Regions from separate parts of the Paenarthrobacter sp. GQ52 genome, predicted to be linked through region 1. Evidence: riboswitches for the same ligand, from Rfam matches in the RefSeq annotation. Region 1 holds a riboswitch; the other holds the start of a gene.
What was found. Region 1 has a riboswitch for glycine ahead of gcvP (aminomethyl-transferring glycine dehydrogenase). Riboswitches for the same ligand answer to the same signal wherever they lie in the genome.
Positions count from the first base shown of each region.

Region 2: another riboswitch for glycine. It lies ahead of gcvP (aminomethyl-transferring glycine dehydrogenase); the one in region 1 lies ahead of gcvP (aminomethyl-transferring glycine dehydrogenase).

Region 1 covers NZ_JCAXEJ010000006.1:4,362-11,644, reverse strand. Annotated here, with positions in the region: gene AC6CH8_RS09920 (purine-cytosine permease family protein) at 1-242, opposite strand, end outside; gene speB (agmatinase) at 239-1,243, opposite strand; gene AC6CH8_RS09910 (PucR family transcriptional regulator) at 1,431-2,945, shown strand; glycine riboswitch at 3,020-3,118, shown strand; gene gcvP (aminomethyl-transferring glycine dehydrogenase) at 3,268-6,120, shown strand; gene gcvT (glycine cleavage system aminomethyltransferase GcvT) at 6,132-7,268, shown strand.
Region 2 covers NZ_JCAXEJ010000001.1:97,244-104,526, forward strand. Annotated here, with positions in the region: gene AC6CH8_RS00460 (MFS transporter) at 1-620, opposite strand, end outside; gene AC6CH8_RS00465 (TetR/AcrR family transcriptional regulator) at 693-1,232, shown strand; glycine riboswitch at 1,326-1,423, shown strand; gene gcvP (aminomethyl-transferring glycine dehydrogenase) at 1,605-4,451, shown strand; gene gcvT (glycine cleavage system aminomethyltransferase GcvT) at 4,461-5,609, shown strand; gene gcvH (glycine cleavage system protein GcvH) at 5,885-6,271, shown strand; gene AC6CH8_RS00485 (L-serine ammonia-lyase) at 6,660-7,283, shown strand, end outside.

The DNA.
Region 1 (7,283 bases):
GAGTGCAGCGCCATGAAGATGCCGCCCACCACGTTGCCGATGATGATGGCCACGATCGCCGGCACGAAGCCCAGGCCGAACACCGTGGTGGCGAGCCCGCCGGTCACGATGGTCATGATCATGATGTTCGAGCCGAACCAGATGGTGAAGAGGTCCCGGGCCTTGCCGTGGCGCTCATCGGCGGGGATCGGCTGGATGGTCTTGTCCTCCAGCCGGGGTACCTCAGTTGCCGGCGCACTCATGACGTAGCCCGGGATGCCGAAGCCAATTCACGGCCAACTGTGCTGTTTGCTTTGCTGCGGTTCACCATCAGCCCGAGAAGGTCAAAGACCAGCGTGGCGGCGGCGACGGTGGTGATGTCCGCGTGGTCATACGCCGGGGCGACTTCCACGACGTCGGCGCCCACGATGTTGATGCCGTTCAGCCCGCGGAGCAGGGCCAGGAGCTCGCGGGAGTGGAGCCCGCCCATCTCAGGGGTGCCGGTGCCGGGTGCGAAGGCCGGGTCAAGGACATCGATGTCGATGGAGACATAGACCGGGGTATCGCCGAGCCTGTCCTTGACGCGCTGGATAGCTGCGGGAACGCCGATGACGTCCAGGTCCGAGCACCGGATGATCTGGAACCCGAATTCGTGGTCGCGGAGGAAGTCGTTGCGGTCGTAGACCGGCCCGCGGATACCCACGTGCATCGACTTGTCCTCCACAAGAAGGCCTTCTTCGAACGCCCGCCGGAAGATGGTGCCGTGCGTGATCGGCTGGTCGAAATAGGTGTCCCAAGTATCCAAGTGGGCGTCGAAATGCAGCAGGGCTACCGGACCATGGACCTTGTTCAGGGCCCGCAGCATGGGCAGGGCGATGGTGTGGTCGCCGCCGATGGAGATGAGCCGCTTGTCCTCGCTGATCAGGGGCAAGGCCTGCTCCTCGATTTCACGGACGGCCCGGGTGATGTCGTAGGGGGTGCAGGCGATGTCGCCGGCGTCCACTACCTGGGCTTCGTACACCGGTTCAACGTCGAGCTCCGGGTGGTACCCCGGGCGGAGGAGGCGGGAGGCTTCGCGGACTGCGGCGGGGCCGAAGCGGGCGCCGGGCCGGAAGGAGGTTCCGCCGTCGAACGGGACGCCGACGATCGCAATGTCGTAGTCCGGGACGCGGTCGATTTGGGGGAGACGGGCGAAAGTACCGAGGCCTGCATACCGGGGGACTTCGGTGGCGTCGACAGGGCCGATGGGCTTGTGCGTTGTCATTGACGGATCCTTGGGTTGAGGGGTGCTCGCCGTTGAGCGGGAAGTAAGTAATTCCATTCTTGGTGACGCGGATCACTCCGGATAGCGCTACATTGACTACAAATAGTTGAGGCGTTTAGACGAATGTCTAAGTGCCCCGGAACGTGGCGGCAAGACCGCCGGAAACGCAAGGGAACCGGAGCACACAATGGCAATCACCGTGGGCGAACTCGTGGCTGAACCGCAGCTGGGACTCACCCTCCTGGCAGGAGCGGCAGGCCTCGATAACCGCATCACCTGGGCTCACACCTCGGACCTTCCAAGACTGTGGGAGTGGGTCACGGGCGGCGAACTCATGATGACCAACGGCCTGTCGATTCCCGCCGACGCCGAGGGCCAAGTGGCGCTCGCAGAGGCCTTGATGGACAGCGGCGCCAGCGCCTTGGCGATCGGCGAGAAGATGCATGCACCACCGCTCACCGCGGAATTCATGGAAGCGTGCGAGCAACTCCCGTTGCCCCTGATCAACATCCCGTACCCGCTGCCGTTCATCGCGATCGCCCGGTCCGTGGCCGAGTCCTCCTTGCTCGAAGAATCCCGTCGGCTGCGGCAGACTGCCCGCGTCTACGATCTGCTCCGCACCGCCGGAGCCTCCGAAGACCACTGGCAGAGCCTGGTCCAGCGGCTGGCGACCGAGCTCGACGCGGACCTGTTCGTGGTGGACCGCCGCTGCCTCCATCCCTGGCACCCGGACGGTCAGGCGCTCCCGGTGTTCCTCTCCGAGGAGTGGGCTCCGCTGTCGGGGCAAGTGTCCCTCGCGGGAAAGAACTTCCAGTGGCATCGCATCCGCGGCAGGCACGTCCTCACCATGGACATTCCCACCCATGCCAACGCGCTCCTGGTGGTGCTGCCCAACAGCGAACCGCACCCGGACGCCGTCGTGCTTCTCCACGCCGCAACCGTGCTGGGACTGCAGCTTTCGCGCATCGTTTTGTCGCTGGAAGGCCGCCACCGGCTGGCCGGCGAGTTCCTCCTGCAGGCAATGGACGGACGCTTGGGCGTGGCCGAAATGGAGAGCCGGCTGGCAGCTTTCGAGGTTTCGCCCCAGGATTTCCTGCTCGCCTCACTGACGGCGGACGCCGCGGATAAAGCTGCGGACGACGGCGGCAGGCTGGCGAACGTGCACATCGAACTGTGGCGGCACGGGGTTGCGTCCGCGTCCTTGAAGCGGAACAACAGGCTCCATGTGGTGGTCCCGGCAGACGTGCCTGACGATGTCCTGATGCACTGTGCCGGCGTGGAAACCACGATCGGGATCAGCGCGCCGGCGGCCGTTGCGAACATCCAACGGGCGCTGCAGGAGTCCCTCTGGGCGCTCGGTTCCGCCCGCGCCAACAACCAAGGGCTGGCCCGCTATGCGGAGGGGCCCTCATGGCTGGGACTCACCGGTTTTGAGGAAGGAACCGCCCTGGTCCGGCGTCTTTTGGGTCCGATTTTCGACTACGAGCAGAGCCAGGAAGGTGATCTCATTGTCACCTTGAGGACGTATTTGGACTCGCAGCGGTCGTGGCAGAAGACTGCTTCAGCATTGTTCGCGCACCGACAAACCATCATCTACCGGATGCGGAAAATCGGTGAACTGACGGGGCTGGACATGGGTGAAACGTCCACCGTCGCCCAACTGTGGTTCGCTCTGCAGATCCATGAAGCGATGCATCAGTAGCCACACCTTGCTTGCGCTTCTTCAAAACAACCAGCTATGGTGTGAAGCGTGTCACTCACGTGATGCAACGCTTTTGATCTGCGGCGGGAGAGTCCTGCCGGTACATCCAGTCAGGCGCCGTAGGAGCAAATCCTCCCCAGGAATCTCTCAGGCCCATGTACCGCCGCGGTTAGGCAACTCTGGAAAGCAGTCCGGGTAACCGGGCTCACCGACGGTGCAAGCAGGCAACCATTCCTGCGGAATCTCTCAGGTCCAATACAGAGCGGGGAGGAACCCCACATCATCGTGGCGCTCACTGGGCGCCTGAATCATGGAGTTCCTCTTGACTGTTCAATCAACCCCCACCGCCTTCGCGGACCGGCACATCGGCGCCCGCCGCCAAGCCGACGTTGACACCATGCTCAAGGCCATCGGCTACGACTCTGTCGACGGCTTGGTAGACGTCGCCGTTCCCGATTCCATTCGCCAGGACACTGCCCTGAAGCTGCAGGACGCCCTCACCGAGGTGCAGGTCCTCGCCGAGCTCCGCAAGCTCGCCTCCAAGAACAAAACCGCTGTGCAGATGATCGGCCAGGGCTACTACGACACCGTCACGCCCCCGGTGATCCGCCGGAACATCCTAGAAGCTCCGGCCTGGTACACGGCCTACACGCCGTACCAGCCCGAGATTTCCCAAGGCCGGCTTGAGGCACTGCTCAACTTCCAGACCATGGTGCAGGACCTCACGGGACTTCCCGTAGCCAATGCCTCGTTGCTGGACGAAGCAACTGCCGTGGCTGAGGCCGTGCTGCTGATGCGCCGCGCCAACAAGTCCAAGACCGCCAAGGACGGCAAGACGGTCCTCGACGCCGACCTCCTCCCGCAGACCATTGCCATTGTGAAGGGACGCGCCGAGGCGCTGGGCTTCGAGGTTGAGATCGCTGACCTTTCGGCGGGCCTTCCCGACGGCGATATCAACGGCATCGTCCTGCAGCAACCCGGCGTTTCCGGGCGCGTGTTCGATCACTCCGGCGTCATCGCGGCGGCCAAAGAACGCGGCGCGCTGGTCACGGTGGCCGCGGATTTGCTGGCGCTCACCCTCATCACGCCCCCGGGCGAGCAAGGTGCGGACATCGCCGTCGGAACTGCGCAGCGCTTCGGCGTTCCACTGTTCTTCGGCGGCCCGCACGCTGCCTACATGGCCGTCCGCGAAGGCATGGAGCGCACGCTGCCGGGCCGCATCGTTGGTGTTTCCAAGGACAACGCCGGCGTCCCTGCTTACCGCCTGGCCCTCCAGACCCGCGAGCAGCACATCCGTCGAGAGAAGGCGACGTCCAACATCTGCACCGCGCAGGCACTGCTCGCGATCGTAGCCTCGATGTACGCCGTCTACCACGGCCCGGAAGGCCTGAAAGCAATCGCCGAAACCGTCCACGGCCACGCCCGTGTTTTGGCTGCGACCCTGCAGAAGGCCGGCCGCGAACTCGTCTCCGAGGCTTTCTTCGACACCCTCACCGTCCGCGTCCCAGGCAAGGCAGACAAGGTCATCGCCGCCGCCGAAGCCCGCGGCATCAACCTGCGCCTCATCGATGCGGACACCGTGGGCGTCTCCATTGATGAAACCACGACGCCGGAGATCCTCTCCGCGGTAGCCGTCGCCTTCGGTGCAGGTCCGGTAGGGGACGCCACCGGATTCGAATTGCCCGCTGACGTAGTCCGGACATCCGATTTCCTGCAGCACCCGGTGTTCAACACGCACCGTTCCGAGACGCAGCTGTTGCGCTATATCCGCAAGCTGTCGGACCGGGACCTCGCACTGGACCGCACCATGATCCCGCTGGGTTCGTGCACCATGAAGCTGAACGCCACCGCTGAGATGGAGGCGATTTCCTGGCCGGAGTTCGCCTCCATCCACCCGTTCGCTCCGGACCACCAGACCGCGGGTTGGCGCGAGCTGATCGAGGACCTGGAAGCGGACCTCACCGAGATCACCGGCTACGACCAAGTCTCTATCCAGCCGAATGCCGGTTCCCAGGGCGAGCTCGCAGGCTTGCTCGCGATCCGCGGTTACCACCTGTCCCGCGGCGATGAGCAGCGCACTGTTTGCTTGATCCCGGCATCAGCCCACGGCACCAACGCGGCCTCGGCTGTGCTGGCGGGCATGAAGGTGGTTGTGGTGGCGACGGCTGCCGACGGCACGATCGATCACGCGGATCTCGCTGCGAAAATCGAGGCCCACCGCGAGGTTTTGTCGGCCATCATGATCACCTACCCGTCCACGCACGGTGTGTACGACGCCGACGTCCGCGAGGTCTGCGACGCGATCCACGCAGCCGGCGGCCAGGTGTACGTTGACGGTGCCAACTTGAATGCGCTGGTTGGTTTGGCCCAGCCGGGCAAGTTCGGCGGCGACGTGTCCCACCTGAACCTGCACAAAACCTTCTGCATCCCTCACGGCGGCGGTGGACCGGGCGTTGGCCCGGTTGCTGCGAAAGCCCACCTGGCTCCGTTCATGCCTGGCGACGCGAACAAAGCGGCGCACGAACCCGGTCATGGCGTCGCGATATCCGCTTCGCGTTATGGCTCGGCCGGTGTGCTGCCGATTTCGTGGGCATATGTGAAGCTCATGGGCGGCCAAGGACTGACGGAAGCCACCAAATCGGCTTTGTTGGCAGCCAATTACGTTGCTTCCCGCCTGGATGAGCACTTCCCGGTTTTGTACACGGGCGAGGGCGGACTCGTGGCCCACGAGTGCATCCTGGACCTACGTGAGCTGACCGCCCGCACGGGCGTCACGGCTGAAGACGTAGCCAAGCGCCTGATCGACTTCGGCTTCCACGCCCCCACGTTGGCGTTCCCGGTCGCCGGCACCTTGATGGTGGAACCCACCGAGTCCGAGGACCTGGCCGAGATCGACCGTTTCATCGAAGCCATGATCACCATCCGTGCGGAGATCGAGCAGGTGGCCAGCGGTGATTTCACTGTTGAGAAGTCGCCGCTGCGCAACGCACCGCACACGGCTGCCGCCGTCGTAAATTCCGGCTGGGACCGCGACTACCCACGGGAGCAGGCAGCGTTCCCCGTCCACCACCTGAAGCAGGACAAGTACTTCCCGCCCGTCGGCCGCATCGACGGCGCCGCAGGCGACCGCAACCTGGTGTGCTCCTGCCCTCCGCTTGAAGACTTCGAAAACTAAGGACTCCCGTCATGTCTGAGAATTACACAGCTCTTTACGAGCAGCACAAAAAGGCCGGTGCATCGTTCACCGACTTCGGCGGCTGGCAGATGCCCCTGAAGTACGAGTCCGAGCTCGCCGAACACCACGCTGTCCGCAAGTCTGCGGGCCTGTTCGACCTCTCCCACATGGGCGAAGTCTGGGTCAGCGGCCCGGATGCTGCTGCTTTCCTGGATTACGCACTCGTGGGCAAGCTGTCCGCTGTCGCCGTGGGCAAAGCGAAGTACTCGCTCATCTGCAACACCGACGGCGGCATCATCGACGACCTCATCACCTACCGTCGGCCCGCTCCCGAAGAAGGCATCGACAAGTATCTGGTGGTCCCCAACGCGGGCAACGCGAAGGTGGTTGCTGCGGCACTGCTGGAGCGGGCGGCCGGCTTCGACGTCGTGGTGGAGGACGCTTCCGCTGAGACTTCACTCATCGCCGTGCAGGGCCCGAACGCCGAAGCCATCCTTCTGAAGCTGGTCCCCGCGGAGCAGCACGCGCTGGTCACGGAGCTGAAGTACTACGCGGCGGTTGAGGTCTCCATCAACGGACAGGACCTGCTGCTGGCCCGCACCGGATACACCGGCGAGGACGGCTTCGAGATCTACGTCCCGAACGTCGACGCCGCCGGTCTCTGGGAAGCACTGCTCGAAGCAGGCGAAGACCACGGGCTCATCCCCGCCGGCCTCGCTGCGCGCGACTCCCTGCGCTTGGAAGCCGGAATGCCCCTGTACGGCAACGAGCTCTCCCGCCACGTCAACGCCTACGCGGCGGGACTGGGCCCAGTAGTTTCCCTGGCCAAGGAAAGCGACTTCATCGGCCGCGATGCGCTCACCGCCATCAAGGCCGCCGGCGTCGGCTCCGCTCTTGGACAGAAGCTCGTGGGCCTCAAAGGCACCGGACGCCGCGCCGCCCGCGCCCACTACTCGGTGCTGAAAGACGGTTCGCTCATCGGCGAAGTCACGTCCGGCCAGCCCAGCCCGACGCTCGGCTACCCAATTGCCTTGGCGTACGTCGACGTCGAGCATTCCGAGCCGGGCACCATCGTAGAGGTGGACCTCCGCGGCAAAGCCGAACCCTTCGAAGTGGTAGGCCTGCCGTTCTACAAGCGCCAAAAGTAGGTCCCGGTGAGAGTG
Region 2 (7,283 bases), on a different contig from region 1:
TTCGATTCAGGAATCAAGACCCTGCCGAAAGCAAGTAGCGGCAGGAGCAGGAAAGCCGCCACCAGGAACACGGCACCCCACCAGAAGTGCTCCACCAACCAGCCACCGAAGATCGGGCCAAGGGCGGCGCCACCGGAGAACCCGGCAGCCCAGACGGCGATCGCGAGCCGACGCCGGTTGGGATCAGTGAAGATGTTCCGGATCAGGGACAGGGTTGAGGGCATCAGCATGGCTCCGAAGACGCCAAGGCCGGCCCGGCCGGCGATCAGCCATTCAGCGGAAGGCGCGAAAGCTGTAGCAGCCGAAACCGCTGCGAAGCCCGTGCTGCCGAGCAGGAGCAGCCGCCGTCGTCCGATCCTGTCGCCCAAGTTACCCATGGACACCAGCAAGGCGGCGAGGACCAACGGGTAGGCGTCAACAATCCACAGCAATTGGACGCCGCCCACGTCCAACGAACGGGCGATCTCGGGCAGTGCAAAGGTGAGCGCGGTGTTGTCGACGGCCACCAGCAGCACCGGAAACATCAGGAGTGCCAGAGCCGTCCAGTCGCGCCACGGTGCTGCCTGACCCTTGACGGGCTGAGCGGAACGGGGTGCTTGGGTTGATGACGGCGAGAACATGTAACTCACTGTACCGTCCAGACGGTACAGTTTCAAATAGAAGCCTGTAAGCCTTTAGGGAATGATGGACACATGCCACGAAAACCAGTTGCCCGGGACGCCGTCCTGGATGCCTTTGAAGCCCTCCTTATCGAGGTAGGGGAGCGTGCCGCCACGCTCGACGCCGTTGCCAAGCGGGCAGGCGTGTCCAAGGGCGGTCTGCTCTACCACTTCCCCAATAAGGAAGCGCTGATCACGGCCCTTTTGGAGCGCCTGGACCTGCTCGCCGATGAAGATACCGAGCTGATGAAGGCTGCCCCCGATGGTTCGGCCGCCTACTTCATCCGCTCCTCGCTCTGGGCGGATACGCCCATGGACCGGGCCTTCGTCGCTGCCACCAGATTGGCCGAAGTTGCCCACGAGGAAACCCGCCGCAGGTTCGCCGCGATCCAGCAACGGTGGCTGGACGTGCTGGCTGAGGACGTCGGGCCGGAGGTTGCCAAGGCCGTCAGCTACATGGGCGACGGCCTCTATTTCAACGCGATTTTTGAAGGCGGGCAGGAGGGCGGCAACGCCGGGCGGGAGGCCGACGTCGAAATTCTGTTGGGAGTCCTTGAACGGTTGCGGAAGTAGCGGATCTTCCATTTGCTGCGGGGCGCGGGACGTAGGACAATTAACCCTCGTGGCGTGCCGTACGCGGTGACCACACACAATTGAACATGCCTTTGATCTGCGGCGGGAGAGTCCTGCAAGCAAGTGATGCAGGCGCCGTAGGAGCAAACCCTCCCCAGGAATCTCTCAGGCCCACGCACCGCCGCGGCTAGGCGACTCTGGAAAGCAGCAGGTACTCAACCCACCTTCGGGTAAAGGGAGTGCTGTGCTCACCGACGGTGCAAGCGATGGTTGCTCAGGCAACGCGCGGAAACTCTCAGGTCCAATACAGAGCGGGGAGGAACCCAGCCGCTGTGGCGTACCCAAACGCTGCCCAAGTAATGGAGTTCCTTCGTGACGGTTAGTTCTGCCTCCACCACCTTCGTCGATCGGCATATCGGCGCCCGCCGCCAGGCCGACATTGAGACCATGCTCAAGTCCGTCGGCTACGACACTGTTGATTCGCTGGTCGACACCGCCGTACCGAACGACATCCGCCAGGAAGTTGCCCTCACCCTGCAGAACGCGCTGAGTGAAGTTGAAGTCCTGGCCGAGCTGCGCAAGCTCGCGTCCAAGAACAAGACGGCCGTTCAGATGATCGGCCAGGGCTACTACGACACCGTGACGCCGCCCGTGATCCGTCGGAATATCCTCGAATCCCCCGCTTGGTACACGGCTTACACCCCTTACCAGCCGGAAATCTCGCAGGGCCGCCTCGAGGCGCTCCTGAACTTCCAGACCATGGTCCAGGACCTGGTTGGGCTGCCGATCGCCAACGCGTCCCTACTGGATGAAGCAACCGCAGTGGCCGAAGCCGTCCTCATGATGCGCCGAGCCAACAAGAACAAGGCTGTCCAGGATGGCAAGACCGTCCTCGACGCAGACTGCCTCCCGCAGACCATTGCCATCGTCAAGGGCCGTGCCGAGGCGCTCGGCTTCAAAGTTGAGGTCGCTGACCTTTCCTTGGGTCTCCCGGAAGGTGCCATCAACGGTGTCGTCCTCCAGCAGCCCGGCGTTTCCGGCCGCGTGTTCGATCACTCTGCCGTGATTGCGGACGCCAAGGAGCGCGGTGCGCTGGTTACCGTTGCTGCCGACCTCCTGTCCCTGACCCTCATCACCCCTCCAGGCGAGCAGGGCGCCGACATCGCCGTCGGTTCGGCACAGCGCTTGGGCGTTCCGCTCTTCTTCGGTGGCCCGCACGCCGCCTACATGGCCGTCCAAAAGGGACTGGAGCGTTCCATGCCCGGCCGTTTGGTGGGTGTTTCCAAGGACGACGCCGGTGTCCCCGCCTACCGCTTGGCGCTGCAGACCCGCGAGCAGCACATCCGCCGCGAGAAGGCCACGTCCAACATCTGTACAGCGCAAGCACTGCTGGCCATCGTGGCCTCGATGTACGCCGTTTACCACGGCCCTGAGGGCCTCAAGGCGATCGCCGAAACCGCCCATGGCCACGCCCGCACGCTTGCAGCGTCCCTGAAGGCTGCCGGCGTCGAGGTCCTCCACGGTTCCTTCTTCGACACCATCACCGTCCGCGTTCCCGGCAAGGCTGCTGAAATCGTCGCCGCTGCCGAGGCCAGGGGCATCAACCTCCGTGGCATCGACGCTGACACGGTTGGCGTCAGCGTTGATGAAACCACGACGACGGCGGTCGTCGCCGACGTCGCTTCGGTCTTTGGCGCTTCGGTCACCGAAACCACTGAGGGCTTCGCGCTCGACGGCTCTGTTGAACGTACGAGCGACTTTATGCAGCACCCGGTGTTCAACACCCACCGCTCAGAAACCCAGCTCCTCCGCTACATCCGTAAGCTCTCGGACCGCGACCTCGCGCTGGACCGCACCATGATCCCATTGGGTTCCTGCACCATGAAGCTGAACGCCACGGCCGAGATGGAGGCGATTTCCTGGCCGGAGTTCGCCTCGATCCACCCGTTCGCTCCGGATTCCCAGACTGAGGGCTGGCGCGAACTCATCACCGACCTTGAATCCCAGCTGACCGAGATCACCGGCTACGACCAAGTCTCCATCCAGCCGAATGCCGGTTCCCAGGGCGAGCTCGCCGGTCTGCTTGCCATCCGCGGCTACCACCTGTCCCGCGGCGACGCGCAGCGCAACGTCTGCCTGATCCCCGCTTCTGCCCATGGCACCAACGCAGCCTCGGCAGTGCTGGCGGGCATGAAGGTTGTCGTGGTGGCCACTGCTCCCGATGGCACCATCGACCACGTAGACCTCAAAAACAAGATCGAGGCCCACCGCGACGCGCTCTCGGCCATCATGATCACCTACCCGTCCACTCACGGTGTGTACGACGCCGACGTCCGCGAAGTATGCGACGCCATCCACGAGGCCGGCGGCCAGGTGTACATCGACGGCGCCAACCTCAACGCCCTCGTCGGACTCGCGCAGCCGGGCAAGTTCGGCGGCGACGTCTCCCACCTGAACCTGCACAAGACCTTCTGCATCCCCCACGGTGGCGGTGGACCCGGCGTTGGTCCGGTTGCTGCAAAGGCGCACCTCGCACCGTTCATGCCAGGCGACGCTGCATCATGGACCGAAGGCAACGACGTCCCGATCTCGGCGTCCCGCTTCGGTTCCGCCGGTGTCCTCCCGATCTCCTGGGCCTACGTGAAGCTCATGGGTGGCCAGGGCCTCACCGAAGCAACCAAGTCTGCTCTGCTGGCCGCGAACTACATCGCATCCCGCCTCAACGAGCACTTCCCGGTCCTCTACACCGGCGAGGGCGGACTCGTGGCTCACGAGTGCATCCTGGACCTCCGCGAACTGACGGCTAAGACCGGCGTCACGGCTGAGGACGTTGCCAAGCGCCTGATCGACTTCGGCTTCCACGCCCCCACCCTCGCGTTCCCGGTTGCCGGAACTCTGATGGTAGAGCCCACTGAGTCCGAAGACCTTGTGGAGATCGACCGCTTCATCGAAGCCATGATCACCATTCGCAAGGAAATCGACCAGGTAGCCAACGGCGACTTCGCCGTGGAGAACTCGCCGCTGCGCAAGGCACCCCACACGGCTGCCGCCGTCGTAAGTTCTGACTGGGACCGTGCGTACCCGCGCGAGCAGGCCGCCTTCCCGGTCCACCACCTCAAGCAGGACAAGTACTTCCCGCCCGTGGGCCGCATTGATGGCGCGGCCGGAGACCGTAACCTGGTGTGCTCCTGCCCGCCGATCGAAGACTTCGAAAACTAAGGACTGGTCATGACTGAGAACTACACAGCCCTTTACGAAGAGCACAAGAAGCTCGGCGCGTCCTTCACCGACTTCGGTGGCTGGCAAATGCCGCTCAAGTACTCGTCCGAGTTGGCCGAGCACCACGCCGTCCGCAAATCCGCCGGACTGTTCGACCTCTCCCACATGGGCGAAGTCTGGGTCACCGGTCCCGAGGCAGCTGCCTTCCTGGACTACGCACTGGTGGGCAAGATCTCCGCTATGGCCGTCGGCAAGGCCAAGTACTCGCTGATCTGCCAGGAAGACGGCGGCATCATCGACGACCTCATCACCTACCGTCGGCCCTCTACCCAAGAAGGCACCGACAAATTCCTTGTGGTTCCGAACGCCGGCAACGCCAAGGTTGTTGCCGCTGCGCTGCTGGAGCGCGCAGCCGGTTTCGATGTGGTTGTTGAGGACGCTTCCGATGAGACCTCGCTGATCGCTGTCCAAGGCCCGCTTGCTGAAGCGATCCTCCTCCGCCTGGTACCGGCCGAACAGCACGCCCTGGTCACTGAGCTTAAGTACTACGCGGCGGTTGAAGTTCCGTTCACGTTCGACGGCGGCACGCAGGACCTGCTGCTGGCCCGCACCGGTTACACCGGTGAAGATGGCTTCGAAATCTTTGTAGCCAACGAGTCCGCAGCAGCTCTCTGGCAGGCAATCGCCGACGCAGCAGAAGAAGGCGAACTCACCCCGGCCGGGCTGGCTTCCCGCGACTCACTCCGCCTCGAAGCAGGCATGCCCCTCTACGGCAACGAGCTCTCCCGCGAAGGCAACCCCTTCGCAGCAGGACTCGGTCCCGTGGTGGCATTGTCCAAGGAAGGCGACTTCGTCGGCAAAGACGCACTCGCCGCCCTCAAAGCAGACGGTGCCGGTTCCACCAGCGGACGCAAGCTCGTGGGCCTCAAGGGCTTGGGCCGCAGGGCCGGACGCGGCCACTACCCGGTCCTCAAGGACGGCGCAGCGGTCGGTGAAGTCACCTCCGGCCAGCCCAGCCCGACGCTTGGCTACCCGGTAGCGTTGGCATATGTCGACGTCGCTTTTGCTGAGCCGGGCACCGCCCTGGACATCGACCTTCGGGGTAAGAGTGAGCCCTTTGAAGTCGTCGCGCTGCCGTTCTACAAGCGCCAAAAGTAAGCGGTAGTTGTCCCGACGGGTCGCCTTTGGCCCGTCGGGTCCGGTAGCTCTGCATGCTCGGTCGCGAAAGCGCCCGCTGGGCGGACGCGACGCTCCCTTAGACGCATGCTGCCGGTCACCGGACCCGATGGGGCTGCGCACCTCACCAGGACGCGCGGCCGCTCTGGCGCCCCTCGAACCGCTAAGGTGCTGGGGGAGTGGCAACCTGCCGCATGAGCGCCTGTCCGCGCAGCCCACCAGCCATAGTTTTTGATCAACCACAGTAAGGAAACAGAATGCCCAAAGTAGCGCCCGAACTTCAGTACTCCGACGAACACGAGTGGGTTTCCCGCGGAGATGGGAACTCGGTGTCCGTTGGTATCTCCGAGGTTGCCACTGACGCACTGGGTGACATCGTGTACGTGGACCTTCCCGAGGTCGGTTCGACAGTTACTGCAGGCGAGACCTGCGGTGAGGTTGAGTCCACCAAGTCGGTTTCGGACCTGTACTCACCCGTTACCGGTGAGGTCACGGAGATCAACGACGCCGTTGTTTCCGACCCCGCCCTGATCAACAACGACCCCTACGGCGCCGGTTGGTTGTTCAAGGTTGCTGCTGAGTCCGAGGGCCCGCTGCTCTCGGCCGAGGAGTACGCCTCCAAGAATGGCGGAGACCTCTCCTAGGTTTCTGAGGTGGCCCGTTGGGTCGACATCCTCTGCGACCTCGGTCGCAAAGACGCCCGCTGGGCGGACGCGAAGCTCCCTTGGACGGTCGCTGCCGGACGCCGGTCCCAAGGGGCCAGTTGCAGGGCTCCCTGAGGGAAGAGGAGTCCGTTTCGTGGGTTAGCTGCGGAATGTGCCGTGCGCACGGCATGCTCGGCAGGTAAACCCCGTATCGGAGGCCACCGATGTAGCGTGGGATTGTAGAACTGAATAAAATTGCGACGCCGGGTTGCCGCCTTTGGGGGCCATCCGGCGTCGTGCTTCGGTCGACCTCCGCCATAAGCAGGGGCGGCCCTCCGGCAGGACCATCTGCCGGACCGTTTTCAAGCTTTGTTAAGGAATCCCGACCATGGCTGTTGGCGTTTTCGATCTGTTTTCTGTGGGTATTGGCCCGTCGAGTTCTCATACTGTGGGGCCCATGCGGGCTGCTGCAGTGTTCGCTGGTGAGCTCAAGGACGCCGGCGTTCTGGGCTCGGTGGCGTCGCTGCGGGTTGACCTCTATGGCTCATTGGCTGCCACCGGTCGTGGGCATGGCACCATGACGGCCACGCTGCTGGGTTTGGAGGGGTATCACCCTGAGCTGATCCTGCCCGAAGAGGTGGAGGAGCGGCTCGCGACGATCGCTGAGACAGGTGTCCTGAACCTGGCCGGCGCCTCCGGCGAAGGCGTGGAGCTGCCGTATGCGGTTGAGGACATGATCTTGCATCCGTTGACGGTGTTGCCGCGGCATACGAATGGGATGAAGTTTGCTGTCTCTGATGCTGGTGGGAATGTGCTGCGGGAGGCGACGTTCTTTTCGGTCGGTGGTGGGTTCATTGTCCGGGAGGGTGAGGAAGATGCGGCCCGGGAGGAGCTCGAGGAGTCGAAGAAGGAGTTGCCGTTGCCGTTCAGGACGGCTGCGGAGTTGCTGGGCCGGTGCTCCTCCAAGGGCCTTGGGATCAGCGACATCATGTTCATCAATGAGCGTGCGTCC